One region of the Vibrio pomeroyi genome, then DNA from elsewhere that is predicted to be linked to it. Evidence: predicted binding sites of a transcription regulator. Region 1 holds the regulator's gene; each other region holds the start of a gene.
The links. Region 1 encodes MetJ, which represses methionine synthesis genes. Its sites were predicted from a motif close to TTAGACNTNTANANGTCTAA; they were not measured.

Region 1 (10,262 bases):
ATTGCTCTGTTAGAGATGCTTTTGGTTCAGTCAGGATACGTTTGAAGTCATTCGCTGAAAGCGCTTCAAGTTCTACACGAATTGGCAGACGACCTTGTAGCTCAGGGATCAGGTCAGATGGCTTAGCCACTTGGAATGCGCCTGATGTGATAAACAAGATGTGGTCCGTTTTCACCATGCCGTGCTTAGTTGATACTGTGCTACCTTCGATAAGAGGCAGTAGGTCACGTTGAACACCTTCGCGAGATACGTCTGGGCCTGAGCTGTCGCCACGCTTACAGATTTTGTCGATCTCATCGATGAATACGATGCCGTTGTTTTCAGCGTTGAAGATCGCGTTCTCTTTTAGCTCTTCTTGGTTCACAAGCTTCGAAGCTTCTTCTTCCGTTAGTGCTTTGAATGCGTCTTTAATTTTCATCTTACGCTTTTTCTTGGTGTCGCCCGCTAGGTTTTGGAACATGCCTTGTAGCTGGTTGGTCATCTCTTCCATGCCAGGAGGTGACATGATTTCAACGCCCATTTGCGGTGCTGCTACATCAACTTCGATCTCTTTATCGTCTAGCTTACCTTCACGCAGTTTTTTGCGGAAAATCTGACGAGTGTTTGAAGAGGTAGCATCTTCGTTTGATTGCTCGTTCTGGCCCCAAGCATCGCGCGCTGGTGGCAGTAGGGCATCAAGAATGCGTTCTTCAGCTTGTTCTTCAGCGCGGTATTGTACTTTTTCCATCGCTTGTTGGTGCGTCATCTTGATCGCAACGTCCGTTAGGTCACGGATGATGGTTTCAACTTCTTTACCCACGTAGCCCACTTCGGTGAACTTAGTCGCTTCTACCTTGATGAAAGGCGCGTTTGCTAGTTTCGCTAGGCGACGAGCAATTTCTGTTTTACCAACACCGGTTGGACCGATCATCAGGATGTTCTTTGGTGATACTTCAACACGCAGGCTTTCTTCAAGCTGCATACGACGCCAGCGGTTACGCAGTGCGATAGCCACTGAACGCTTAGCGTTGTCTTGGCCGATAATGTGGCGATTGAGTTCGTGAACGATTTCGCGAGGAGTCATCTCAGACATGGTTTTTCCTTAATTCTTTAATCACTGTTGAATACAACGTTATGGGTAGAAGCGTTTGTTACTCTGGCTTTGGCAGCTCAACAGTGCTTTCTAGCTCTTCAACAGTGTGGTGATGGTTGGTGAACACACAGATATCGCCAGCAATATTCAGCGACTTCTCTGCGATTTCACGCGCATCTAAATCAGTATTTTCTAGTAACGCGATAGCAGCGGCTTGTGCATAGTTACCACCCGAACCGATAGCAATCAGGTCGTTCTCTGGTTGAACTACGTCACCGTTACCAGTAATGATCAGTGAAGCGGTTTCATCCGCTACTGCAAGCAGTGCTTCTAACTTACGTAGAGCACGGTCGCTACGCCAATCCTTCGCCAGCTCAACGGCAGCTTTGGTTAGGTGGCCTTGGTGCATTTGTAGCTTGCTTTCAAATTTTTCGAATAGCGTGAAAGCATCAGCGGTACCGCCAGCAAAACCTGCCAGTACTTTGTTGTTGTATAGGCGACGTACTTTGCGGGCATTGCCCTTCATTACAGTATTGCCTAGAGATACTTGTCCATCACCCGCGATGACGACTTTATTATTACGACGTACAGATACTATGGTAGTCACGAGTAGGGCCTCTTAATATTCTTATCTTTGGGTATAAAAAGTATATGAGGATGGCACTCGGATAATTCAAGGAAGGGCGAGTGATGTCGCGCAACTTATCGGTGGAAGTTGTAAGGAAATTTGGCGAAAGGGACTAAATAAAAGAAAACCTCCACAATGGGAGGCTTTCGGTGTTTGCTGCGACTCGAGCGGCTACACAACTGCGTTATCACTTATCACTTATCACTTATCACTTATCACTACTCGGTATCTTTCCAAATAGCACAAGGTTCGATTTTTGCGCGCTGTAGCTTGTGGCGATCTCGCTCGGCATCACGTTTCAATTTGTATGGTCCTAGAACCACACGGTACCAGCTACTGCCGTCTTTCTTACGGATTTCACTTGAGATACCTTGGAAGGCAATATCCAGTTTACGTGCTTCTGCCTGTGCTGAGGTTTTGTAAGCGCCACACTGCATGATGTAAGGGATCTTAGAGATCTCTTGCTCTTTGGCTTTGACTTCAATCTCGCGGCTTGGCAGAGTTTCAACGTAGTCCCACTTCTCTTCTGGAGGTGGCGGAATCACTTTCGCTGGTTTTGGCTTAGGCTTCGGTTTGCTCACTACAGGAGCCGGCGCTGGTGGCTCAGGATCATTACTCAACAAGTAAAGTCCGTAACCAAATCCGCCAACAAGGAGGATCGCCAAAAGACCACTGCGCCATGGTTTACGGCGAGGGGCTTGCTTCTTGGTCGGTCTCTTCGTGCCACGACCGCGCTTTACATAATCTCTATTAGCCACAAGACAATTCAGTAGTTGGTAATTCTGCTCTCATGGTAATCCAGATTGCGCGAGGATAATAGTGCAGAAATGGAAGCGGCACATCAAAATGTGCCGCAGATTTATATCGGTATTTCTAAGGCTTACATTCGAGGTGGCGCAGTACTGCCTCGAACCACTAATTTGGCTTCAAGCAGACGCGAACCTGCTTGCACATCATTGCCTTTCAGTAGATCAAGCATCATCAACATCGCTTGGCGTCCAATCTCATAACGAGGTTGAGAAATAGTGGTTAGCGGAGGATCGCAGTACTGAGCGAATTGAATGTCATCGAAGCCAACAATTGATAGGTCTTGCGGAACTCGTAAACCTAACTTTTTCGCTTCTTGAATCGCACCAATGGCCATCGCATCGTTGTGACAGAAGATAGCAGTAGGCTGTTCAGGCAGTGCCAGTAATTGACGAACGGCTTGAGCACCCGCTTCAAAAGTGAAGTCGCCGACTGTGCTGTAGGCTGGGTTCATTGCCACACCTGCACGACGCAGTGCTTGTTGGTAACCTTGTTGGCGGAACTTACACAGGGTTGCTGAGACTGGGCCTGAGATTTGAGCGATACGTTTATGACCTAACTGAGCTAGGTAATTCACGGCTTCAAATGCAGAGGTCAGGTTATCGATGTGTACTGTTGGGAGTTCAAGCTCAGGAGCGAACTCACACGCCATTACCATCGGTGGTAAGTTCTTTTGTTCAGGCTTGCTGACATCAAACGGGTGGTCGGTGCCAAGCAGTAGCATGCCGTCAGCTTGCTTAGTGAAGACAAGGTTAACAAAGGAAGACTCACGCTTCTTTTGCTGACCGCTGTCACCCAATAGAACAAGGTAGTCATTTTCTACTGCGGCATCTTCGATACCACGAATGATCTCGGCGAAATATGGGTCACAGATATCAGGAACGATAGTGATGATGGTTTTTGATTCGTTGCGACGTAAGTTTCTAGCTAATGTGTTGGGTGAGTATCCAGCTTCAAGTACTGCTGTTTCCACTCGCTTACGAGTTGAAACTGAGACTTTCTCAGGGTTCATCAATGCACGTGATACAGTGGCTGTTGAGACGCCTGCTAGCTGGGCAACATCCTTCATTGTCGCCATAAATTAAACCCTCTTTTAAGTTCCTTTGTTGCCTAAGTATCTAAGGCGTGAATAATAAATGTAATCGAATAGATATTGTGAAAGTGTTGCTAACACTTTTTTTATTGCAATATTTTATTCGTTTAATCCGTGTAAAGTTACGGCTAGATTAACAAAAATCACATGACTAGTGTGAAGTTGCTCACGAGAAGTATGAAATATTTGTGAACAAACTTATCATTAGTTTTAACCCGCGTGGGTTTAGCTTAAATCTTGCGGCTCGATATCGAGTGACCAGCGGACTTTTTTCGCCGCGGGTAACATATTGATTGCCGGTTTCGCGCTCATTAATAGCTTCTGCATCAATGAACGAGTTTGGGTTTGCAAGATCAGCTGCCAGCGAGATTTACCAGCTCGTTTGGCTAACGGTGCAGGAGTTGGCCCCAACACCATGCAGTATTGGTCGAACAGTGGATGTGATTCCAATGTATGACGAACCTGACGTAAGAACTCTTCCACCAAGCGCGTGTCATTTGCTTCTGCTCTGAAGAGTGTCATGAACGTATAAGGAGGCAACATCGCTTGTTTACGTTCTGCTAAAGCCGTCTGAGCAAAGTGGTTGTAGTCTTTGTGTAGCAGAGCTTGTAGCAACCCATGTTCAGGGTGGTGTGTTTGTAAAATCACCTCACCGGGTTTGCTTGCACGACCTGCACGACCTGCGACCTGAATAAACAACTGAGCAAGACGTTCAGACGCTCGGAAATCACTGCTATACAAAGAGCCATCGACATCCAGTAACGCCACAAGTGTCACGTCAGGGAAGTGGTGACCCTTAGCCAGCATCTGTGTACCAATCAGGATTTGGTATTCACCTTTACGAATCGATTCTAATGCGCTTTCTAAGCTGCCTTTACGGCGGGTGCTGTCGCGGTCAATACGTATGGTTTTGTATTCAGGAAATAGTTGACCAAGCTGCGCTTCAAGCTGTTCAGTACCCACACCTACCGTCACCAAATTAGCAGAACCACAGCCTTGGCAGTTGTGCACAATATGCTGCTGTGAGCCACAGTGGTGGCAACGCATTTCATTACTGTATTGGTGATAGGTGTAGTAGGCATCACAGCGTTTACATTCAGCAGTCCAACCACAGTCGTGACACATCAATGCCGGAGAGAACCCACGACGGTTGAGGAACAACATCACTTGGTTGCCTGCTTTGAGATGTCGTTGCATCTCGGCAATTAATGATGCCGATAAACCACTTTCCAGATATTCGCCTTTCACATCCAACACTTTATTGGTGGTCGGCAGTGCGACACCCGCACGTGAAGTAAGGGTGAGATAACTGTATTTGCCTATCTGAGCATTATGCAGCGTTTCAAAAGCGGGTGTTGCTGAGCCTAACACAACCGGAATCTGTGCTTTGTGCGCACGCATGATCGCGACATCACGAGCGTGGTAGCGCAGGCTGTCTTGCTGTTTATAAGAGGCATCGTGCTCTTCATCAACAATGATGATGCCCAAGTCTGCAAACGGTGTGAACAGAGCGGAACGGGTACCAATCACAATGCCCGCTATCTTATCGCGTGCTGATAACCACGCATTCAGGCGCTCAGAATCGTTTAAACCAGAGTGAATAACCTCAACAGGCACATTAAAGCGTCGCTTAAAGCGATTAATGGTTTGTGGAGTGAGGCCGATTTCAGGTACCAAGACCAATGCCTGTTTACCCTTATCGAGTATCGGCTTGATCATATTCAGGTAGACCTCTGTCTTACCTGAGCCTGTCACACCTTCTAGTAAGAAGCAGCCGAAATCAGTCTGGCTATTGACGGTCGCGATTGCGATGGCTTGTTCTGCATTAAGCTTGGGTTTGTCTTGGTCGTTCTCAAGATCTTCAGGCCAAGGTTGGCGTTTCGGCTTTTTCTCTACCGATTCAATCCAGCCTTTTTCTTCCAACGTCTTAAGTACTGCACTGCCCACTTCTTCATCAATGAACTCTTGATGAGGAACAGGACCGTGCTCAAGCATGTGCATCACTTTGGCTTGTTTGACAGCGCGACCAAAGCCTTGCATCAGCTGATCTCTGCCTGACGGCGTCAATTGCCACTCGACCAGTGTCGCGAAGTCTGCCGCTTTGCCTTTGCGTAACGCACTCGGTAGGGCATTGGCAAAGGTTTCACCAAGCGGGTATTGATAGAACTGACTGCACCACGTTAACAGTGAGTAGACAGATTCCGGCCAAACCGGTTGGTTATCCAATAGCGCTTTAATTGGCTTGAGCTTGTCTAGCTCGAATTCGGATTCGTTAACCAGAGCCGTAACTATTCCAGTTAAGGTTTGTCGTCCAAAAGGCACAGAGACTCGTCCACCAATAATCGGAAATAGGTGGTTTGGAATCTTGTAATCGAACTGCTTGTCGAGTGGAACAGGCAGTGCCACACGGGCAATCATTGGACGCATAAAGGGACGGCTTTATCTGAGTTGACGAGAGCGAACAGTCTAAAGGATAAGGCGGTTAAATTCGAGGAGCAGTTTGAATGAGAGAGGGCAAGCTAACGCACGAAGGCAGCTATCATCCCCAAATTTCAATTAACACTTCTGCTGAAAAAGGAAATAAAGACACAATTGGTGAAAAATGTATCAAATCAGTTGATCCTGCCTTATAGATTCATTACTATACTGCGCCTTAAAGGTATGGCTTCGTCACTCTTTTGTGCGAATGCGGTGTCTTTATTTCTTTTTTAAACTACGTGTGGTGTGCGGCTTAGAATCGTATAGCGACACGGCCTACTTGAGGTTATCCCATGAAAGCTGGAATCCACCCAGAATACAAAGCAGTTACTGCTACTTGTTCTTGCGGCAACACATTTGAGTTCAACTCAACGCTAGCAAAAGAATCAATCCACCTAGACGTATGTGACAAATGTCACCCGTTCTACACTGGTAAGCAACGTATCGTAGATACTGGCGGCCGTGTTGATCGCTTCAACAAGCGTTTCGGTGCTCTTTCTAGCAAGAAGTAATTCTCGCTATTTAGACATAAAAAGGACACTTCGGTGTCCTTTTTTGTTGCCTGCAATTTGTAAAATCACTGACTTCCATCCAAGTATCCATCTCACTTAACGATAAGTTGCCTCTTTATTCTATTGCAGGGCAATTCCTTGCTTATCATTCACCACTAAAATTCCGCACGAAAGTTCAACAAGCGATAGTAATTTCAACTGCTCACTGGTCTTATTAGTAGTGAAATCTCGTTTTTTAATGAGACAGAGGCTTCAACCACCTAGGAACTTTGAAGTACATCCATTAACATGAACAAGATCCCCCAAATAATAATATCCTAGGAACCTACACCTATGTCTGAAGACAGCAGCCAAGCTCAATCCTCTCAAGAATTATCGCCTCAAGAACAATTCCGTCAGCAAGCTCTTGATTATCATGAGTTCCCGATTCCAGGCAAAATTGCCGTAGAACTGACGAAGCCTGCAAACTCTGCAGAAGACCTAGCACTTGCATACAGCCCAGGCGTGGCTGAGCCTGTTCGCGAGATCGCACAGAACGTTGATAACGTCTATAAGTACACAGGTAAAGGCAACATGGTTGCTGTTATCTCTAACGGTACAGCGATTCTTGGCCTAGGTAACCTTGGTCCTATTGCTTCTAAACCAGTAATGGAAGGCAAAGCGCTACTGTTTAAGCGTTTTGCTGGTTTAGATTCTATCGATATTGAAGTAAAACACCGCACAATCGATGAGTTCGTTGATACAGTTGCGAACATTGCAGATACATTCGGCGGTATTAACCTAGAAGACATCAAAGCACCAGACTGTTTTGAGATTGAACGTCGTCTGATTGAGCGTTGTGATGTACCAGTATTCCACGATGACCAACACGGTACAGCGATTGTAACAGCAGCAGGTATGCTGAACGCGATCGAGCTTCAAGGTAAGAAGCTAGAAGAGTGTAAGATCGTTTGTCTAGGTGCTGGCGCAGCAGCGGTTGCATGTATGGAACTACTGATTAAGTGTGGCGCTCAGCGTGAGAAGATCTACATGCTGGACCGTAAAGGTGTGATCCACACTCGTCGTGACGACCTAAACGAATACAAAGAGCTGTTCGCAAACAACACTGATAAGCGCACGCTTGAAGATGTTATCGAAGGCGCTGATCTATTCTTGGGTGTATCGGGTCCTAACCTGCTTCCAGCTGAAGCACTAACGCTGATGGCTGATAAGCCAGTTGTGTTTGCATGTTCAAACCCAGATCCAGAGATCAAGCCAGAGCTTGCTCACGAAGTTCGTTCTGACCTTATCATGGGTACAGGCCGTAGTGATTACCCTAACCAAGTAAACAACGTACTTTGTTTCCCATTCATTTTCCGTGGTGCACTAGATGTGCGTGCAAGCGAAATTAATGACGAAATGAAGTTGGCGGCGGTTAAAGCGATTCGTGAACTGGCGAAAGAAGAAGTTCCGGCTGAAGTACTGGCAGCGGCGGGTGAAACTGCACTGGAATTTGGTAAAGGCTACATCATTCCTAAGCCAATGGATCCACGTCTACTTCCTCGCGTAGCGAAAGCAGTAGCAGAAGCGGCTGTTGAGTCTGGCGTAGCTCGTATCGAGATGCCTGCTAACTATATGGCTTAATAGCTTTTTATAGCTGCTGCTCTATTGAGCGCAAAAGAATAATAAAACCGACTCATCTGAAGTCGGTTTTTTTATGTCTATCATTCACAGCGCAGTCATAAAAACAATGCACGATGTGATCAATAGGGTTCAGCTAGAGCGAATCAATAATGAAGGCAGTGACTGAGTTGTTTTTATTCTTCGTCAAACGCTTCGAACTCGATACCCATCTCTGTCATCAGTTTTTTCACTTCAGCAGGAATATCGTCTGGGCGGTCTTTACGAAGGTCTTCATCCGTTGGTAGTGGTTGGCCTGTGTACGCATGTAGAAAGGCTTCGCACAGTAGCTCACTGTTTGTTGCATGGCGTAGGTTGTTAATCTGGCGGCGAGTGCGCTCGTCAGTTAGAACCTTTAACACTTTTAGAGGGATAGAAACTGTAATTTTCTTTACTTGTTCGCTTTTCTTTCCATGCTCAGCATATGGGCTTATGTATTCACCATTCCAGTCGGCCATTGCGTACCTTCATCACTTTAGTTGTTAGAATAAATTAATAGTGGTGATTTTAGCGGGATTTACCGCCATAAGCAAAGACATATAGACGTCTAGAAGTGTTGACGTCTCACGTTTATGAAAGTAAAGTGAATAACATATATCTAACACAGCCGCAAAATGCCGACAAGCTGCTGTGATTCTCAGACGCAAAACTTGTAAGGAAGCACCTATGAGCAGCCGGAAGCCAGCAACAATCGCAGTACGTACTGGTATCGAGTCAGACACGCAACACCATGCCGTTGTCCCACCAATTTATCTTTCGACTAACTATGGGTTTCCCGCTTTTGGTGAAGTGCCAAAGTACGATTACACCCGTTCTGGTAACCCCAACCGCGGTTTATTAGAAACGGCACTGTTTGAGCTTGAATCGGGCAAAGGCGCGGTGGTCACTAACTGTGGCACCTCGGCGCTAAACTTATGGGTTTCTGCTTTCTTAGGCGGCGATGATCTTATTATCGCACCACACGACTGCTACGGCGGTACTTACCGTCTGTTTAACACTCGCTCACTCAAAGGTGACTTCAAAGTTCTGTTCGTTGATCAATCGGATCAAACGGCACTGGATGCGGCGATCGCGCTTAAGCCAAAGTTGATCTTAATTGAAACACCATCGAATCCTTTGGTTCGTGTGGTTGATATTGCAGAAACTTGTCGTAAAGCGAAAGAGGTTGGTGCTCTGGTTGCTGTCGACAACACGTTTTTGACACCGGTGTTCCAAAAGCCTTTAGAACTGGGTGCGGATTTTGTTATCCACTCAACCACAAAGTACATCAACGGACACTCGGACGTTATTGGTGGCGTTGTTGTCACCAAAACGGAAGAGCACGCTGAAGAGCTAGCGTGGTGGGGTAACTGTATTGGTGCGACCGGCACACCATTTGATAGCTACATGACTCTACGTGGTATTCGTACGCTAGGTGCGCGTATGCGAGTTCACGAAGAGAGTTCACGTGAAATTCTGGCGTCTCTGCAGCAACAAGATCTCGTCGGCACGATTTACCACCCAAGCCTTCCTGAACATCCGGGTCATGATATCGCGAAGAAGCAGCAGTCTGGCTTTGGCTCAATGCTGAGCTTCGAGTTTGCAGGCTCATTCGAGGCGCTTAAGTACTTTGTTGATAAGTTAGAGCTGTTCTCTTTAGCGGAATCTCTGGGTGGTGTGGAAAGCTTAATCTGCCACCCTGCGTCAATGACTCACCGTGCGATGGGCGAAGAAGCACTGGCAGAGGCGGGCGTTTCTCAACAGTTACTGCGTCTTTCTGTTGGTCTTGAAGATGCAGAAGACTTGATTGATGACCTCAAGCAAGCGTTTGAAAAGACACAAGGCTTTATCGCTGAAGGGGAGGGTTAATAATGGCAACCTTTCGCCAGCTACACAAATTTGGTGGCAGCAGCTTAGCGAATCCTGAGTGTTACCAGCGCGTGGTCAACATTCTTAGAGAATACTCATCAGCCACTGACTTGGTCGTGGTATCGGCAGCGGGTAAAACAACCAACCGCTTGATTGAGTTTGTTG
Region 2 (10,262 bases), 1.8 Mb from region 1:
ACTATATAAATGAAGGGAAAATAGACCTAGCGTTGGGTAACCCGTACCACAAGACCAATTACGACTTCAACATCGAGGAGCTATTCCACGTTAACTGCTGGTGGGTGGCTCATGAAGACTTGGTGACCTTAAAGTCTCACGCACCGTCACAGCGAGTGCTATTAATGGACGGTTGTGAAGAGCTGCTTAACTTGTCTAACATCGCAGCATACAACCTATGGCGACTGGATGATTTAGGAACCATCATCGATTTATGTAAAGCTCAAAAAGGCATCGCTTTTGTTCCGGGGTTTCTTATTGAAGGTAATATCAAAGAACATAAACTTAAGGTTATTACCGATCACCCTGACTTTTTTGGTAAACGAGTTATTGCATCCCTTTTCTGGCAAATACATTCTGACTTTAGCTTGTTTAATCAGTGGATCAAAAAGGAGCTACAAACCAGTACTCAATATAAGCAAACATTTGTTGCTGATTTAGCTCAATAACGCTCTCTTAAATTCTGGTAATCACGTACTGGTACATTAGCCAACTTCGAGATTGATACTAATAAAACCATACATCTTGATATAGTTCCGAAATAAATCATAGATAATAAATATAATTGACGTCGTTACATTTTGTTTATTCTATAGCTCACCAATTAAAACTTAACGACAGCTATAACCTCTCACGGCTTCGATTTAATTGATAAAAATAACTTAAGAGTATTTATCCGCTTATTCGTCATTTGCTGATCGCGAAATCTGGGGGGATAAGAGCTTGGTAGTAATTCGAGGAAATGAGTCGGGATTGTCGATTCGTCATCTACAAGCTCACTAGTGGGTTACTTAGGTGAATATCCGTCTCTAGTCACCTGAGGTGACTTAGCTTTCGCCTAACTTCATACAAGCGATATAGACGAGTAAAACTAGGCTGATGGTTATTGACTACATTCCCCCCCTTGATGCAGATACACATGAAACCTCATTAGGTCTACAACGCAGTCTGGCAAGACACACAGGGGCTCATAAGAACTGGAAGGTTGTATAGCAGTTATGAGAGGAATTCCAGACACAAAAAAGCCCACGCTAGGTGGGCTATTTTGTTTGTTCATGAAGAACGAATTTGGTGCCCGCTACTGGACTCGAACCAGTGACACCTTGCATGTCATGCAAGTACTCTAACCAACTGAGCTAAGCGGGCGATGTTCTAATTTCTTATTACTACCATTGTGACAAACTCAATAGTTATGCAATAAAAACTAAAAAAGGAATGGTGCGTCCGAGTGAACTCGAATCACCGACCCCCGCCATGTCAAGGCGGTACTCTAACCAACTGAGCTACGGACGCATTCCTTTAGAACGAGGAAGATATTAACGACTGATTTATTGTGGCGCAAGTAGAAATTACACTTGAATCAACCGTTTGCTCTTATTCGCATCAATACGTTGAATTTTTAGACGTGAAACGTAAATAAAGTTGAGTTACATCACACTCAGAGATGTGCCCTACTTTGCGCTATTCGTCGTCCACATCGAATACAACGTTATAGTTTTCGGTGTAAGTACAGTTAGGTTGGCGGCTACACGTAAAGAACCGTCGGCCTTTATAGTCACCTTGGCTTGCGAGTTTGATGATCATTGGGCTGCCACACTTCTTACAGAATCGAACCTCTTTGGCAGGCTCGATCAGATCGATATGCGTCGCGAGCAGTCTCTTCAAACGGCTTACTTGGTAACTGTGTTTTACTGACGCGCCAATGAGCGGCAAGCCCGCAGACTTACATACATGAATAAGCAGTTTTTCGCGGTCAACTTTGCCTTTGTTTAACTCTTTGCCGTTATCCAGTTCGATGATCACTCGTGGTTCTAATGTTCTTGGGTCGCAGACCACAAAATCAAAGTAGCTACGCGATATCTTATTATTAGCAATAAACCAGTTCTTTTTGGTGTTTGTCTTGGCTGGTGCGAGTACATTCGCCATATTCACTTTAGCAAACACAACACCATGATGACCAACGGCCGAGGTCAACGCATTGTAAAAAGTGGCTTGCTGCATATTGAGCAACGCCCCTTTCTTTTGATAAGCATGGTCTTTAGTGTCGTCGTGTTTGAATACGTACTTCTGGATGAAGTAAAAGAAGACAACAAGCACCACTACAACGATAAAAATATTAGTCATTTCTGAACACGGTCACGTAAATAGGGAGATAAAAAGAGTTTGTAGCGTAAGTAGAAAACGACCAAGTGGCAAGAAAAAGAGAATCAGTTGTTAATGCTAATCACGCCCTTTGAACAATACCAGTTCGCTAAGTGCTTGATTGTGAGTTTTGAGATCTAGACGTAGCTCTCCAATTTGAACATTCTTCGATGATTCAACCACCAAATTGATTTAGATCAAATTACGCCAATTTGTAATCAATTAGCCTGAAAAACGTTAGCCAAATGTTAATAAGGAAATTGATATGGAACTCAAACAAGACCCAAGATGTTATACCGACGTATGTGTAGATGGTAAGTGGTTCCACTATGACCACTGTGGAACCCAAGCTTACATGTTAAAAGGCGGATCTTCTGCGGTGATTGAACTCGCGAAAGAGCCAGCAACAGAAGGTGAACTGGTTGAGTTGCTGCAAGGTATTGCTAAGTAATTCATCTCAACAAGTACACTTAATGACTAAGAGACATCGCAAATTAACCCCTTATTTCACTCAAACTTTGATAATTGCGATTCCAAAACACATAGAAGCCATTCTTATCTTCCCCATGATCAGAATGGCTTTTTTATACCCGCTACCTAGCCTCTCATTTTGTAAAACGCAACGACTTATACTGAAATATAAACGTATGACAGTGCTAAATATAAAACAGAGCTCCACTCTCAAAATATAAAACTAAGATTTAAGATAATTTTAGCTTCATCATATGGAATGACGCCCCATATAAGCGTATAGTTTTTTCTTCACTTTCCAATAAAGACTTTCCTACTCATGGCTAAGCGCAGTAAGGTCGACACCAGTCGCACTATCCAACTCATCCTCGATAACGCCAACCAACAGTTATTGACTGTCGGCTATGAAAACATGTCATACACGACTCTCAGTCTCGCAACTGAATTATCGAGAACGGGGATAAGCCATCACTTCCCAAAGAAAACTGACTTCCTAACCGCGTTAGAGGGACGTTTTTTAAAACAATTGATTAATCGTTTGATCATAAATGAAGGGAGCAGCCAGTTAGAACAATCGTGGCGTAAAGCACTTCTGAATAGTGAATTCAGTGCAATTCTTAAATTAGTTTTTCATCACTCTGTGATTCGCTCTGAGCACTGCTTTTTCTCTCAGCGATTGATGACAAATCTCAGTAACGTTATCGCGCTTCATCTTGGGGAGAGTGCGCACAGGCAAGTAGAACATCTATTGGGTGTTAGCCTAGTCCACATAGCTAATCAGAACACCACGGTTAGCACAGAAGGCACGCCAGACAGCGTCTAATACAGAACAAGTTGGATCTCTGTTTCTGTTATTGAGTTAACATCGCATTCTAGAAGCTAACTACCTTTTTTGTTCTGATTAGTTAGCTCTTATTCGCACTATTCGTTATTTCTTAAAAGACACAACTTGGTTTCGACCCGATTCTTTCGCTTCATAAAGCGCATCATCCGCCGCTTTCAGGTGCTTTTTATAGGTATCACTATTGAGTTGCTCAGGAGTGATATTAATCGAAGCCCCTATCGAGGTAGTAATGCTTAGGGGTTTAGAGGACGTATCCACCGGCGTTTGAGCAATCGCTGAACGAATGATTTCTAGCTGCTGTTGAGGATCTAGCGCTCCCGACAGCAGTAAAACAAACTCTTCTCCGCCCCAACGAGCGACAACATCATTGGGGAACAAATGTTGTTGAATACGCCTTGCCACCTCAACCAACACTTGGTCACCCACATCGTGCCCATAGGTATCATTAACTTGCTTAAAGTAATCCAAGTCGAGAATAGCTAGGCTGATGCCAAACGATGTATCGTTAAAAGGCATGGGGTCGGCCAGCAATTGCTCCAAGTAGCGTCTATTGTATAACCCGGTTAACTCACATGTCGTCGATTGAGCCAACAACGCTTTGTTTGCCCTCTGTATAGACCGCAGCCTAACCATCAATAACGCAGCGCTAATACCGATCATTATGATCAATGCCACTACAATACGGTTTCTGAGTTGCTGCTTTTCTAGCACTAACTTATTAAGGTCTTTTTCTGTATTAAGTAGCTCGTTTTCTTGCTCAAGGGTAACTTTTGCGAAGTCTTGCTCTAATAGGAAAATATCGCTCTGGCGCTTGTCGAAAAGCAACGCTTTATTACCATGGTAATATTGTTTGAAGTAATACAGAGCGGTTTCTAGATCACCTTGAGATTCGTAGTATTCACCGAGTGTTCTTAAGCCCAACACTTTCCAACTCCGGCTACCAACAACTTCAAACATCGTAAACGCTCGCTCAAGGTCATTGAGTAGAAGGTCACCCTGATTCAACCTCATTTTGGCCAAAGCACGGTTCAGATAACACTGACCATTTTGAAGTGTGTACTTTTCAATGCCCATCGAATGAAGGCACTTATTCGTTATGGCTAATGCAGTATTGAAGTTCCCTTCTGAAAGCAACACATCACTGTAGGCTCTGAGCAAGAGGATTTTATAGCGATTGCTGACTTTTTCACTATTGAGCGCTTCTGCTTTCTCATAAGCAATACGCCCTTTTACGACATCTCCACTACTGAGATGACTGAATGACTCATTGATATAGAGTATCCCAATCGCTTCATCTTCAAGTAAGCCGCTATCGAAATAGAGCTTTTTAGCCTTCTCGATAATGCGTAAAGCCTTCGGCCAATCTTCCAAGTAAATGTAGAGTAATGCCATATTCGACATCAGCTTGCTATTATATATATGCTTGGGATATTGCTTACCTAACTGCAGGCCTTTATGGAAAAAGTACTGTGCATCTTGTAGATCGTTACGCACATTGTTAATCGCACCAGCCGTGTTATAGGCTTTAACCAGCAACTCATCGTAACGAATCGATTCTGCTATCCCTATCGCTGATCGAATCTGGATTTCAGCAGTTGCGAGCTCCCCTTCTTTGAGATATTCAATCGCAGATTCAACCAATGATTGTGATTTCAACCACTGCATTCCTTCCTGATCTGCCAGCGTTTTGATTTGATCTAGGCATGTCATTACGGCTTTAGCATCTTGTTGATGTTGCGCCACATTGGACAAGATCATGAGTCGGTAGGCTTGATAAATGGCTAAGTCTTCAGCAGCGCTTAACTTTGGCAGCTTGTTAAGCTCTTTTGAGGCAAAAATAGGATCACTGCGTGACAATTCGAGGATATGAATCAGCTTTTTCCCATATTCTGTTTGGGAAAGCTCTTTCTCAGGGGTGTAGACAGAGGTGTCATGGACTTGAGGCTTGCTCAAATCAACCTCGTTTAAAGGATACAAAAGATAAAGACCAAGCACGGCACTCATTGTAACAACGAGCAGAAACGATCCTAAAACGTTGTTTTTATTCATATATCAATGCCGTCATAGATTGCATGCTTATCTTAAGGCTCACTTATTGAAATGGGTTATGCAGTATACCCGAGCAATATACAGATTAAAATGTTGTCTATTGGTCGAACTGAGTCGTGTTTTTCTCATTAATTGGAATAATCAGGCGACTTTCTTGATTTAACGCAGACAATCATCCTACAAAAAGGCGTTATAGTGATTTTCCTGTTCCTATAGCCGTGACTTCTAAGGAAAGAGCGGAACCATAATGAGAATTAACAATGACCCAAATTAATGAACAACGTCTTGTCGACCATTTCTGCGATCTTGTGAAAATCGATAGTGAATCACGCAACGAAAAAGCTATCGCTGAAGCGCTGGCTGAGCAGCTAGGCGAACTAGGCTTTGACGTACATAAACTGGCTGTTCCAGAAGAAGTATCAAACGGTTTCAACATCTACGCGCGCTTAGATGGCACACTTCCAGGTAGCACAGTATTCAGCTGCCACATGGACACAGTAACGCCAGGTATCGGCATTGAGCCAATCATCGAAGACGGCATCATCCGCTCAAAAGGCAACACAATCCTAGGCGGTGACGATAAGTCTGGTATTGCGGCTATCATGGAAGCAGTTCGCGTAATCCAAACTGAAGGCCAAGCACACAAAACGATTGAAATCGCATTCACAGTATTCGAAGAAGGCGGTCTATTCGGTTCTTTGAACTTCGATATGTCTTACATCCAATCTGAGCACGCAATTGTACTAGATACAGGCGGCCCGATCGGCACTATCGTAAATGCAGCACCTGGCCAACAGAAAATCGTTGCGAAGATCAAAGGTCGCCCTGCTCACGCTGGTCTAGCACCAGAAGAAGGCATCAGCGCAATTCAAGTGGCAGCAGACGCGATCACTAAGATGAACCTGCTTCGTATCGATGAAGAAACAACAGCAAACGTTGGTATTGTTGAAGGCGGTCAAGCGACTAACATCGTAATGCCAGAACTTAAAGTGGTTGCTGAAGCGCGTTCTCTAAACGGAGAAAAGCTAACTGCACAAGTTGAGCACATGAGCTCGACATTCGAAGAAAGCGCGAAGCAATTCGGTGCTGAAGTAGAAATCGAATCAACTCGTGCTTACGATGCGTTCGTTATTGCTGATGATCACCCGCATATTCTTTCGATCAAATCAGCATTCGAGAAACTTGGCGTAACGGCAAACACCAAACGCACTGGTGGCGGTAGTGACGCAAACAACTTCAATGCTAAAGGTCTAACAACCGTTAACCTATCGACTGGTATGGCAAAAGTTCACACCACAGAAGAGTACATCGCAGTGAAAGACATGGTCGCTATCACTGAGTTTGTTGTCGCTTACGTAACACAATAATCTTATTTGTGAGCTAGATGGTGAACATCATCTAGCTGATATCAAAAAGCCGAGTCCACATGTGACTCGGCTTTTTATTATCTGAATTTAGCCAGAAGTTCGAATCTAGAAACCCCTACGCTTCCAAAACTGTCCTTCATCTTTTGCTACTAGGTCGAATGTCTTGTCTGCAATGATGTTACCTTTTAGCTCGACCGTCATACGCCATTTACCGAGCTTGTTTGAGACAGGTGCCCAAATGGTGTCACCTAGGTAGAAATCCCAGTCATTGTTGCCGACGTACTCTTCGCCATCGAACGGTTCAAGTACTTCGCCTTTGTCGGTGGTGATGTTCGGATGGTAGATGCAGTAACGGATCTTTTCGCCTTTTGCTTTTTTGATATTCAAGATATAGCCAAACTCAACGTCAATTTCAGCATCGACCGTAGTGGTAAACTCTTGGATTTTTGGAAGGTCTTTAGATTTAGAATCCCATGTGGAATAAATACCATAAGAAGTCATGTCGACTACAACAGAGCGCTTTGCCATTTGAATCGTTACCTTGGTGTTGTTCTATTAATTTAATCTATGTGCCATTCAGCCAATCAAACTGGAGAAGCACGAGGCTATTCTTGCCAATCTTTCGCCATTCGCTTAATCACTGAAGGTTCAATGTCGTGAATAGTGCCATATTGCTCTCGGCATACTTCTATAACCAAATCCGCTTTGTATTTAAGCGCAAGTTGGCGATAGGCTTTCATTTCCCACTGTTTGATGAAGGTATTTGAGACCACAACATCAAGACCTTGCTTTAGACCATTTTCAGCCGTGTTCTGACACCACTCATGAGCCTGCTGTAACTGCCTAGGATCAAAACGGTACTCACCTTGTTCATTCACATAATACATGTCCGCCTCGACATGTAATGCATCGTAGGTTTTCGCTTTTGTTGACTTACCCGAACCGGGCAACCCTCGAATGAGTATTAACTTCATCAATCACTTTACAGGCTAATTTGAAAACATGAGTTTATCTTAATTAATAACGGGGCGCTCTGAAAACTGCCCCTATCCTACCCACTTATACAACTCTCCAAGCATTACCCGAATCGACAAACAACGTGATGATATGCCTTAAAAATCGATGTGTTGCTTCTGATAAAAAACACAAATAATTTACAACTATCCATTTTGTATATCGACAAGCGTATTAAACTACTATAGATTTAGATGTATAGACGTCTACATATCTAGCTTAGGGAGAAAGCTTTGCCTATTCGCATTCCAGATCAATTGCCAGCGTCCGATGTTCTTCGTGAAGAAAACATCTTTGTGATGCCGCTATCAAGAGCATCGACACAGGAAATTCGTCCACTTCGAGTCTTGATCCTCAACCTAATGCCGAAGAAGATTGAAACTGAAACTCAATTCTTACGCCTACTATCAAACAGCCCATTGCAAGTGGATGTTGAGCTGTTACGCATTGATGACCGACCAAGTAAAAACACACCAACTGAACACCTAGATAACTTTTACCGCCAATTTGAGATGGTAAAAAACCGTAACTTTGATGGACTAATAATCACTGGCGCTCCGTTGGGTTTGGTTCAATTTGAAGATGTTATCTACTGGGATCACCTGAAAACCATCATGGAGTGGGCTAACAAGCATGTTACGTCCACACTTTATGTATGCTGGGCTGCTCAAGCGGGCTTAAAGCTTTTGTATGATTTGCCGAAGCGTACTCGTAAAGAGAAGCTGTCCGGTGTTTACAACCACGAGATTCATAACCCTTACCACCCAATTCTGCGTGGATTTGATGATACCTTCTTAGCACCACACTCTCGATATGCGGATTTCTCACCAGAGTATCTAGCAGAGCATACCGACCTTGATGTACTTGCGACTTCAGACGTGGCGGGTGTGTACCTGGCGGCAACCAAAGACAAGCGAAACGTGTTTGTGACTGGTCACCCTGAATACGATGCTCATACGCTTCACAATGAATACATTCGTGATTTGGGTGAAGGCATGGAGCCTGTTATTCCAATTAATTACTACCCAAACAACAACCCAGACAACAAGCCTGTTGCGAGCTGGCGAAGCCATGGACATTTGCTGTTCTCAAATTGGCTCAACTATTGTGTTTACCAACAAACGCCTTACGATTTGGATCACTTCAGCGAAGAGAACTTCACTAAAGACGATTAATAACAAGCTTTTTAATCAGTCCCTTAAAGCTGCGCTCGGTAAGCTATTGATTAGTCGAACTATAACAATAGCCTATCGGACGCAGCTTTTTTATGGTGAGTGGGTCGCATTCCACCATTGATTTACCACCTTATGTTAGCCAATTTCATATGATTGTCTGGTGTTCATAAGGAGCTTCACATGTCTGCCAAGTCATTGTTTTCATATTCCCGATTATCAACAAGTGTTGCACTACTCGCCTCTCTATCCATGCTTGGCTGTGTTTCTGTCACCGAAGGCCCGCCCAAAATAGAAAGTGACCCTATCGCGATGTCTGAATCTCGTATTGAATTAGGCTTAGGCTACATGGGGCAAGGTAATATGGTCAGAGCGCGCGAGAACCTAGAACTTGCCATCCAACACGCACCCAGCTATTACCGCGCCCGCCTCTCCATGGCGCATTATTATGAACAAGTAGGCGAAGTCGATGAAGCAAGATCCACGTATCGAAAAGCGCTGAGTTTAGATTCAAGAAACGGAAATGTATTGAATAACTACGGTACGTTTTTGTGTAAACAAGGCGAGTATGAGCAGGCTGACAAATACTTCAACAGAGCTATCGACCAACCCTATTATTATCTCGTATCTGCCAGTTATGAGAATGCGGCCTTTTGCGCGTTTAAAGCCGGTAATACTGACCAAGCAAAGTATTACTTCACACGTGCTATTGACCACGATCCGAATCGAGCAAAGTCGATATTGCAGCTATCAAAGATTGAAGTAAGTGAAGAAGATTATAATGACGCAAGGCTTCGTCTGTTCAAGTTCCACCAGCGCTATGGCTATCAAATTCCATCCCTTCAAATATTGATCGATCTAGAAAACAAAACGGGAAACAGTGCACTTGAGAAGAAGTACCAAACCAAGTTAGATGAGTTGCTCTCTACTTAGACTCACTAGAATATAAAAAACGGGCTTGTTGAATAAACAACAAGCCCGTTTTCTTATTCAAGCTATTAGGTACATTCTGGTATTAAAGTGTTATTTAAGTGCAATCCACTCTTGTCTTTGCTCGTCGTCCATAAAGGTCCACGCTACAAAGCGACTCACCTTTTGGCCTTGCGACATCTCTACTACTTTCACTTGTTTTGCTCTCAACTTACCAAGCTCTGAACGAATCAT
Region 3 (10,262 bases), 520 kb from region 1:
AGATGACGCTTACTGTCAATTTTACGATTTACACCCTGTAAAACGCAGATTACATAGGTTTACCTTAATTTTGCCCCTCTAGCTACCGAAAGCTAAGGTTTTTCTCTACTATGCACGCCTTTATTGGTTAGGTAATTATAAAAACGATGGAAAAACACTCACGTAAAGAAGATTGGGTAGCAATCCTCACTGGCACGTTTTTAGTGGCGTTAGGCGTCTTCTTTTTACAGTCAGCGAACCTGCTTACTGGTGGCACTACTGGCTTGGCTCTGCTTTTGAGTCAATTTATGCCAGTAACCTTTGGTATTTTGTACTTTATTGCTAATTGCCCATTCTACTTATTAGCATGGAAACGATTTGGCCGTCACTTCGCAATAAGCAGTGCCATATCAGGGGCTTTAGTGTCTGTGTTTGCCGATCATTTATACTTGGTGATTTCATTAGAAGTTCATAATGAGATTTACTGCGCTGTTGCAGGCGGCCTGTTGATGGGCTTAGGTATGCTGATCTTATTCCGTCATCGCTCAAGTTTGGGTGGCTTCAACGTCTTGTGTTTGTTCATTCAAGATCGCTACGGTATCTCAGTGGGCAAAACCCAAATGGCTATTGATGCGTGTATTCTGTTTGCATCATTCTTCTTCGTATCGCCTTGGGTGATTGCAGTTTCTGTATTGGGCACTGCGGTATTGAACATCGTATTAGCGATGAATCACAAGCCTACACGTTATTCAGTGAACTACGCGTCTTAGCGTTCACACCTGCTCTATCGCCTATCGTCGCTGGCTACTCGACACTCTAGCTGCAGACTCAAAGTACGATAATCCAGACTATAACTAAAACAAAAAGGCTTTGGGGAGCTCTCCAAAGCCTTTGTAAAAGCCCAATCCTTTAAGGGGAATAGAATCAGGCTTCTTAAAATGAAACAAGGTTAGCCTTCAATCAAGAGAATACGAGTTTCGTAAGGACGTAAGACTTGATGATGTACTGCTACTGAAGTGTTCGCTTCTTGATAGTTAGACAACAAACTCTTTGCCTTACTCATATCAAAACGTTCCGGTAAAACGCACTCCGCCTCTTCACCGTAGTAGTTATTAATACACAACAAAGTCTGACTATCAGTCTCGCGAGAATACGCAAATACCGATGGGTGCTCAGGCAATAAATCTTTGTAGCTACCATGAGTAATCACTGGCACTTCTTTACGTAACTCAATCAAGCTCTTGTAGAAGTAAAAAACAGAGTCTTTATCTTCTAGCGCTTGCTCAGCGTTGATCTCAGTGTAGTTATTTGCAACATCTAGCCACGGCTGAGCTTGTGAAAAGCCTGCATTGGCTTCACTGTTCCATTGCATCGGCGTGCGAGAATTATCACGAGATTTCTGCGCCAGAATCGCCATCATATCTTGATGCGCCACACCATCACGATTGACCATGATGTCATACATGTTGGTGCTCTCGACATCGCGATATTGGCAGATCTCGGTGTAACCTGGGTTGGTCATACCAATCTCTTCACCTTGATAAATATACGGCGTGCCTTGCATCATGTGTACAGACGCAGCCAGCATCTTGGCCGACTCAACACGATACTGCTGATCATCACCTAAGCGGCTCACTACTCGCGGTTGGTCGTGGTTACACCAGAACAATGCGCCCCACCCTTTGCCGTTCAAACCTGTTTGCCAATGATTGAAGATCGACTTGAGCTGCAAGAAATCAAACGGCGCATTGGTCCACTTTTCACCATTGGGGTAATCCACCTTAAGGTGGTGGAAGTTAAACACCATCGATAGTTCGCTGTTATCAATGTTTGAGTACTGTTGGCAATGCTCGAGTGTCGTTGAAGACATCTCGCCTACTGTGACGCTACCATATTTCTGGAATACCGCTTCGCTGATCTCTTTCAGATATTCATGCACTCGTGGGCCATCAGTATAAAAACGACGACCATCACCGATATCATCGTTAGGGAAATCTTGCTGTTTCGAAATCAAGTTGATCACATCCAAGCGGAAGCCATCAACGCCCTTCTCAGCCCAGAAGCTGATGACATCTTTCACTTCTTCGCGTACAACCGGGTTCTCCCAGTTGAGGTCGGCCTGCTCTTTCGCGAATAGGTGTAGGAAATACTGCCCAGTCGCTTCATCCATTTCCCATGCATTACCACCGAACTTAGACTGCCAGTTGGTGGGAGCTTGACCGTTTACAGGATCTTTCCAGATGTAGTAGTCGCGGTATGGGCTGTTTTTGTCACCCAATGCCGACTGAAACCACGCATGCTCGGTTGAGGTGTGGTTTACCACGATATCCATTACGATACGGATACCACGTTGGTGCGCTTCAGCCAGCAATAGGTCGAAGTCTTCCATGGTGCCGAATTGCGGGTTAATCGCATAGTAATCTGAAATATCGTAGCCGTTATCGATCATTGGGGATGCGTAAACTGGGGTTAACCAAATTGCATCCACACTCAAGTGTTTAAGATAATCCAGTTTTGAAATGATCCCTTTGATATCGCCAGTACCTTTACTGCCACTATCACAAAAGCTCTTTGGGTAGATTTGATAGATGGTTGCGGTTTTCCACCAACTTTCATCATGCTCAGTCATCGCCATCTCTAACACTCACTTACCAGAAAATATAAATAAAAAATCACCATGTGAATCATGGTCGAATAGCCGTTATAACTAAAAGAAAAAGCTATAACTAAGAGAAAAAGCGATGGCTCACTTTGGAGTCATCGCTTATTTAATGCATTACGCGTTGGCAGTTTCTAGCTCGCCCTTCATCTGTGCTCGTTTATAGAAGAACAGTGTTAACGTGACGGGTAGTACAATCGCCACCAGCATTGCAATTAAGTAAACAGACCAATATTGCGGTTGAATCGATAAGATGCCCGGCAAGCCACCAACACCGATACCATTCGCCATCACTCCTGCACTACCACAGATTGCAGCCGCTGCAGCACTGCCGATCATTGCGCTCAGCATTGGGAATTTGTATTTAAGGTTGATGCCGTACATCGCAGGCTCTGTTACACCTAAGTAGGCAGAGATTGCAGCTGGAACCGAGATGTCTCGTTCGCCTTCGTGTTTGCTTAAGATGATGATGCCGACAACCGCTGAAGCTTGTGCAATATTTGATAGCGCAATCAAAGGCCAGATTGGTGTGCCGCCTAAGTCTTGCATCAGTTGTAGGTCGACGGCGTTGGTTGTGTGGTGAATACCTGTAATAACCAAAGGTGCGTATAGGAAGCCAAATACCACAGAACCAAGAATCGCAAAATCACCAGTCATTGCCGCTTTAGCCGCGAATGCCACGCCATCGCCTAACATACGGCCAAATGGGCCAATGAAAGCGTGCGCTAGAATCACAGACAAAATAATCGACACGAACGGCACGACAACAAGGTAGAGGTAAGAAGGTACAATACGCTTAAGGTTGGTCTCAATGAACGCCAGAGCCACGCCCGCTAGCATCGCAGGTATCACCTGAGCTTGATAGCCGACCTTCTCAATCACGAACAAGCCAAAGTCCCACACCTCAGGTACAGATTTACCTATCATGTAAGCGTTCATCAATTGCGGGGAAACCAAGGTCACACCGAGCGTGATACCCAAAATAGGGGTTCCGCCGAGTTTCTTAACCGTCGCCCAACACACACCAACCGGCAGGAAGAAGAAAATCGCTTCGCCAATCAGCCACAAGAAAGAGTGAACGGTTGCCCAGAATTGGCTGATTTCAACGAGGGTTTTGCCGTCGAACATGCGAATATCGCCAATCACATTACGGAAACCAAGAATCAAACCACCAGTAATGATGGCAGGCAGCAGTGGTACGAAAATTTCGGCTAAATGGGAGATACCACGCTCAAGGAAGTTCATGTTCTGACGAGCAGCAAGCTTAGACTCATCTTTTGATGACGCCTCTTTACCCGTTTGCTCAATCAGAAGTGCGTACACTTCATCAACCTCTGTGCCAATCACGACTTGGAATTGACCTGCGTTCGTAAAGCAGCCTTTTACCAACTTCAGCTTTTCTAGTTCTGCTTTGTTCGCTTGGTCCGTATCATTCAATACAAAACGCAGTCGAGTCAGACAATGGCTGACACTCGCAATATTCTCTTTGCCACCGACTAACTCGATAAGACGCGCAACGTCTTGCTTCGCTATCTTACTCATACTACCCCACCCTGGTTTCATTCAATTACTCATCTAAACCATGCAGCAACAACCACTCAAGATTTAGATTTATGGGAACATTCCCAATTACGGTTATTATAATGCCCGCATGAATGATAAATTAAAATGGGAACAGTCCCATTAATTGAAAGAGATCACACTCTAATTTTAATCTAAGCGGTTAGATTTCGCTTAATTGAGTGGATTATAGAATCGGAGATTGGGTGTGATGAGAGATCTCTGAATTGCCTAAAAGCTGAGAGATCAATAGATTAGCCGCCAACTTACCTGCAGATTGGTAGCCAGGATCAATGCTAAATACACGAGGGAACAAGAAAGAGAGAAGATCATTACCACCAACGCCTGTCACAACCACATCTTCACGTTGTAGTTCTTGTAGACGCTTGATCACACCAAGAGCCAATGTATCACTGGCACAAACAAGTGCTTGAGTTGTAGGAGTCAGTACTTCATCCACCAGCTGATAAGCGCTTTCATGATGAAGTTGGCCAGTACGATAGTTCGCAATCAGTCCAGTGCTTTCGCACCAATCTAGATAAGCCTTAAGACGCAGCTCACCGGTTGATTTATCACTAGGATCAACACCAATAAAGCCGACATCTGAGATCCCCTGATCCGACAGATGCGCTAACGCACTATTGATCACCTGTTGGTTATCGTAATTAATCGACGTTACGTTCTCGGTATCCAGAGCAATAACCACGGCCTTGTGTTCCCACGCTTCGATTGCAGGAATATCGCAGTCAGTAAAGCCAAACACAATGATGCCATCCACATTGCGACGCTTAAGAACCTGAAGATGCTCGTTGGCTTTGTCTCTGTCGAGTTGGCTTTCCATGATCACCACGTCGTAATCCGCTTGATACAACTCAGCCAACATGGTACTTACAGCTTTGTTTTCAGAGGGAGAATCTAAACGAGAGATGATCACACCGATGACTTTTTGACTGCCACCGCGCATTGATTGCGCAGACTTTGAAGGCGTGTACCCAGATTCTTGAATTACTCTTTCCACCCTTTCACGGGTTTCAGGTTTCACTTTAGGATCATTGGTCAGAACGCGAGATACGGTTGACTTACCAACACCGGACAGCTTAGCAATATCGAGAATAGTGAGTTTTTTGCTCATAAAAAGTCTAACGTTAAAGGGAAGAGAAGAAAAAGTGAGAGTAGGTTCCCTCACTTAACTGTTTGTAAAATATAGCAGTTCTTACTATGACTTACTTTTGGCAATTACGATAGACCACACGGCCAAGTTCGAGGCGTGCGTCATCACCTTTAGTACGCAAAGTGATTCTGTTAATCATCTCTGAGGTGCCATCATCTAGAATGTATTTGGTGCCTGAGCCTGCCGGTACTTGAGTCAATTGGTACTCGTTATCAGGTAAACGTAATACTGCTTTTTCATTACTAAGGTAAGCCACATCAAACGACACGTCAGACTCACATTGATAAGTCACGAATTGATTATCCGATGCTGCGTTATCAGGGGTTGCTGATTTAGAGCACCCGACCAATGCTACCGTACATAGAGATGCTACCAACATAGCTTTCATACTTCGTTCCTCATCTTTATATAGTCAATGACACTTAGTTTAGTCTCAGGTTAGGAAAACCTTATTGATAAGTAAGTGCCTAGTGATAGGTAAATACCTTAGTGACAAATAAACGCTTAGCCTTTTAAGAAAGCAGGTACATCTTTAATGCTATCAAGTACCACACTAGCTAGCGCTTCACCCTTTTCAGTGATTGGCTTACCGGTTCTTACCAATACTTTAGTGCTAACACCTGCGGCTTCTGCAGCCATCATGTCTTCAGCCTTATCGCCAATCATCACAGAGTTAGCCATATCAATCTTCAGAAAGTCACGAGCAGAAATGAACATACCTGGCTTTGGCTTACGACATTCACAATCTTGCTTGTAATCACCAATGCCGTGTTCAGCGTGGTGAGGACAGTAATAAATGCCATCGAGCTCGACACCATTATCAACAAAGTTCCAATCCATCCACTGCGTTAAAGAAAGAAAACGGTCTTCGCTAAACATGCCACGAGCAATGCCTGACTGGTTAGTCACTAGCACCAATAAATAGCCCATATCTTTAAACGCTTTCGCCGCTTCAAACACACCGTCAATGTATTCAAAGTCATGCTCATCATGTACGTAGCCGTGATCAACGTTAATCACACCATCACGATCTAAAAAAACAGCAGGTTTAGACAAAATTTTGTTCTCTATCAACTCTCTATTAATCATTAATTATTACACGCTTTATTTGCTTCATCACTATCTATTTAGTTTTGCGTTCGTTAACGATTTGTTTCCAGCTTGGCCATACAATCGACGTTTAGCCGTCTAGACGTAAAAATATCTATTGACTTAGATCATAGAACACCATAGCATCGTCTGTAAATCGAGCGAGCTATCGACATATTATTCTGTTCTACCTGCACGGGTTTCTCTATGATTAAAGTGAATCAAGTCAACAAGGTTTTTTATCAAGGCACTAAAGAAATCAATGCCTTAATTGATATCAACCTCCACATTCCTCAAGGTCAAATCTTTGGAGTCATCGGCTCTTCAGGTGCAGGCAAAAGTACCCTAATCCGCTGTGTAAATATGTTGGAAGCGCCAACTTCAGGTGAAGTGATTGTTGACGGTATCGACCTGACAAAACTCAGCAAATCTGAACTTAGCGAAGCGCGCCGTAACATCGGCATGATTTTCCAGCACTTCAACCTGCTGTCTTCTCGTACTGTATTTAACAATGTAGCACTGCCTTTAGAACTTGCTGGTAAAGATAAAGCGGTTATTGAAGCAAAAGTGAGTGAGTTACTTGAACTCGTTGGCTTGGCGGATAAGCGTGACACTTACCCTGCAAACCTAAGTGGCGGTCAAAAGCAGCGTGTTGCGATTGCTCGTGCACTGGCCTCTGACCCGAAAGTACTGCTGTGTGATGAAGCGACTAGCGCACTGGATCCTGCAACCACTCAATCGATTCTTGAGCTACTCCGTGAAATCAACCGTAAGCTGAACATCACTATCCTGCTTATTACGCACGAGATGGATGTAGTGAAAAGCATTTGTCACGAGGTGGCGATCATTGGCGGTGGTGAATTGGTAGAGAAAGGCACAGTTGGTGACATCTTTGCTCACCCTAAGACTGAGCTTGCGCATCAATTCATTCGTTCAACGTTGGATCTGACGATTCCTGAAGATTACCAAGCACGCTTGCAAGAGACTCGCGTAAACAGCAGCTACCCACTGGTACGCCTAGAGTTTACGGGCGCAACGGTTGATGCTCCGCTGATGACTCAGATCGCACGCAAATTCAATATCGATGTCAGCATTCTAAGCTCTGACCTTGATTACGCCGGCGGCGTGAAGTTCGGCATGATGGTTGCCGAACTGTTCGGTAATGAAGCCGATGATAATGCTGCTATCCAATTCCTACGCGACAACAATGTAAAAGTAGAGGTGCTTGGTTATGTCCTTTAGTTTCAACGAGATTGCTGACTGGATCAGCCTTAACGGTAACCTTCTATTAGGCGCAACAGGCGAAACACTCTACATGGTTGCTGTTGCAGGCATTGTTGGCTTTGCTGTCGGTATTCCATTAGGCGTGATTCTACACACGACTAAAAAAGGTGGCCTGTTAGAGAACACCAAAGTAAACAAGATTCTAGGTGCGATTGTGAACGTGGGTCGTTCAGTACCTTTCTTAGTGTTGATGGTTGCAATTATCCCACTGACTAAGATGCTGATTGGTACCTTCATCGGTACAACCGCTGCGATTGTTCCACTAACGATTGGCGCTATTCCATTCGTGGCTCGACTTATCGAGAGTGCGCTACTTGAAGTACCAACAGGTCTAGTAGAAGCGGCTCAATCAATGGGCGCAACACCAACACAAATCATCAATAAGGTTCTGCTTCCTGAAGCACTACCGACTATTATCAACTCAGTAACGATTACGCTAGTGACGCTGGTGAGCTACTCGGCAATGGCAGGTACGGTTGGTGGTGGTGGCCTAGGTGATGTCGCGATTCGTTACGGATTCCACCGTTACGATGTGACTATCATGGCTATAACGGTAGTGATGTTGATTGTGCTTGTACAAATTATTCAATCAATCGGTGATTCATTAGTTCGCCGTGTTGACCACAGATAAAGACTCAGCGTTAAAACGCAAACTATCTAAGACAAGAGTCGTCTGAACCAAATTAAATAGATTTATTAAAAGGAGATTATTATGAAATTTAGCCTTAAAGGTTTACTTACTATCGCAGCAGCGGCATCAGCGCTAGTACTAGCAGGTTGTGGTGATAAAGAAGTGGATACTTCTAAAGTAAAAGTTGGCGTAATGGCAGGTGCTGAAGCACAGGTTGCTGAAGTTGCAGCTAAAGTAGCCAAAGAGCAGTACGGCCTAGACGTTGAACTGGTTACTTTCACGGATTACGTAACACCAAACGCGGCACTGGATGACGGCTCTATCGACATCAACGCATTCCAACACGCACCGTACCTAGATCAGCAAGTAGCTGACCGTGGTTACAAACTGACTATCGCTGGTAACACGTTTGTTTACCCTATCGCTGGTTACTCTAAAGAAGTGAAGTCTGTAGACGAAATCCAAGACGGTGCTCGTATTGCGGTACCAAACGATCCAACAAACCTAGGTCGTTCTCTACTGCTTCTTGAGCAGCAAGGTCTTCTTGAGCTTCGTGAAGGTGCTGGTCTTCTAGCAACCGTTCGTGACATCGTTAAGAACCCTAAGAACCTAACGATTGTTGAACTAGACGCAGCACAACTGCCACGTTCTCTTGATGATGTAGCGCTTTCTATCATCAACACAACTTACGCAAGTTCTATCAACCTGACTCCACAAAAAGATGGCGTATTCGTTGAAGACAAAGATTCTCCTTACGTAAACCTAATCGTTTCTCGTGAAGACAACCTAAACGCTGAAAACGTTCAGAACTTCGTTAAAGCTTACCAAACTGAAGAAGTTTACAACGCAGCTTCTGATATCTTCCAAGGTGGCGTAGTTAAAGGTTGGTAATCACCTAAACTGCAGCATTGTATAGATACCCGAAGGGGCTGACATAACGTCAGCCCCTTTTTTATGTACTGCAATTTTTTAGTTACCGCAGTTCGTTAGAAAGGCTCGGCTTACCACCAAGCTTCTACTTGCATACCGACACTCATTTCACTGTTCTTACCTTCACCGAAGGCATTGTCATTTTCAGCATCGTTTAGGTAAGTCGCAAAAATACGGAACTCAGGACGAGACCAGAAACCCACTTGCGGAACCCAAGCCTGAGCAACGGTAAACTTACCACCCGCGCCGTCTTGGTTATCAATGGTTTCCACAAAGCCACCAATTTCAAGAATGGTACGCATGCGCTTGTCCCACTTATAAAGCGGACGGATGACTGCACTGAACGACTCATCATCACTGTTATTCGCGCCAACACCCGATGACGCAGCATAACGAACCGTGTGACCAAATTCGATATTCTCACCAATCGCAAGCACACCCCAGTTAATCAATCGGAAGCCATCCGCATCGTTGTTGTTTGCATCACGAACGATGCCCTTACCGGTACCAAAGGTTGTCATCTGTTCGGCATAGCCAGAATTCGCCACTTGGAGAATGGTTTTGTTGAAACCACCCACTAGGTTTTGATTTAGGCTGGCTGTCAGCATCACGCTATCATCCGCGTCCACCGTTTGGCCCTGCTTTTCATTGGCGAAGTTCATATCAATACCGACCTCTAGATCCGCATTGTTCCACAATGGAATACCCGCATAACGTATATCAGCAATCATGGCTGTGGTTTCTTTGCCATCAAACACATCGCCTGTCACTGTGTCTTGAATCAAAGCCACCGATAATTTACCTGGTCCCATATTGATGTGTTCCACACCCGCACCAATGCCGCTTACATCCCAGTAGTAGTTATCAACAATGTGTACATCATGGCGTTGGTAGTAGCGCTCGCCCGCCCAAATGCCAATATCCTTGTCTTCAAAAAGCCCTACCGCTTGAACATTGAG

Region 2: metA (homoserine O-acetyltransferase MetA) is a predicted target of MetJ. The motif match lies at 8,117-8,136, and genes of this name have one in related genera.
Region 3: metN (methionine ABC transporter ATP-binding protein MetN) is a predicted target of MetJ. The motif match lies at 6,550-6,569, and genes of this name have one in related genera.

The regions. Positions count from the first base shown of each region.
Region 1 is NZ_AP025506.1:3,355,483-3,365,744, reverse strand. It holds gene hslU (HslU--HslV peptidase ATPase subunit) at 1-1,072, opposite strand, end outside; gene hslV (ATP-dependent protease subunit HslV) at 1,131-1,679, opposite strand; gene ftsN (cell division protein FtsN) at 1,919-2,458, opposite strand; gene cytR (DNA-binding transcriptional regulator CytR) at 2,581-3,585, opposite strand; gene priA (primosomal protein N') at 3,826-6,027, opposite strand; gene rpmE (50S ribosomal protein L31) at 6,372-6,590, shown strand; gene OCV12_RS14905 (malic enzyme-like NAD(P)-binding protein) at 6,924-8,213, shown strand; gene metJ (met regulon transcriptional regulator MetJ) at 8,387-8,707, opposite strand; gene OCV12_RS14895 (O-succinylhomoserine (thiol)-lyase) at 8,916-10,097, shown strand; gene OCV12_RS14890 (bifunctional aspartate kinase/homoserine dehydrogenase II) at 10,100-10,262, shown strand, end outside.
Region 2 is NZ_AP025506.1:1,603,262-1,613,523, reverse strand. It holds gene OCV12_RS07245 (LysR family transcriptional regulator) at 1-488, shown strand, start outside; tRNA gene OCV12_RS07240 (tRNA-Val) at 1,109-1,185, opposite strand; tRNA gene OCV12_RS07235 (tRNA-Val) at 1,256-1,332, opposite strand; gene OCV12_RS07230 (DUF2726 domain-containing protein) at 1,501-2,163, opposite strand; gene OCV12_RS07225 (hypothetical protein) at 2,447-2,632, shown strand; gene OCV12_RS07220 (TetR/AcrR family transcriptional regulator) at 2,972-3,475, shown strand; gene OCV12_RS07215 (tetratricopeptide repeat-containing diguanylate cyclase) at 3,581-5,545, opposite strand; gene OCV12_RS07210 (M20/M25/M40 family metallo-hydrolase) at 5,806-6,912, shown strand; gene OCV12_RS07205 (DUF3859 domain-containing protein) at 7,018-7,440, opposite strand; gene OCV12_RS07200 (ATP-binding protein) at 7,518-7,886, opposite strand; gene metA (homoserine O-acetyltransferase MetA) at 8,160-9,101, shown strand; gene pilW (type IV pilus biogenesis/stability protein PilW) at 9,282-10,031, shown strand; gene rlmF (23S rRNA (adenine(1618)-N(6))-methyltransferase RlmF) at 10,122-10,262, opposite strand, start outside.
Region 3 is NZ_AP025506.1:2,837,750-2,848,011, forward strand. It holds gene OCV12_RS12400 (YitT family protein) at 147-749, shown strand; gene treC (alpha,alpha-phosphotrehalase) at 929-2,614, opposite strand; gene treB (PTS trehalose transporter subunit IIBC) at 2,756-4,180, opposite strand; gene treR (trehalose operon repressor TreR) at 4,386-5,330, opposite strand; gene OCV12_RS12420 (MliC family protein) at 5,422-5,757, opposite strand; gene gmhB (D-glycero-beta-D-manno-heptose 1,7-bisphosphate 7-phosphatase) at 5,874-6,458, opposite strand; gene metN (methionine ABC transporter ATP-binding protein MetN) at 6,666-7,700, shown strand; gene OCV12_RS12435 (methionine ABC transporter permease) at 7,690-8,373, shown strand; gene OCV12_RS12440 (MetQ/NlpA family lipoprotein) at 8,455-9,264, shown strand; gene OCV12_RS12445 (carbohydrate porin) at 9,375-10,262, opposite strand, start outside.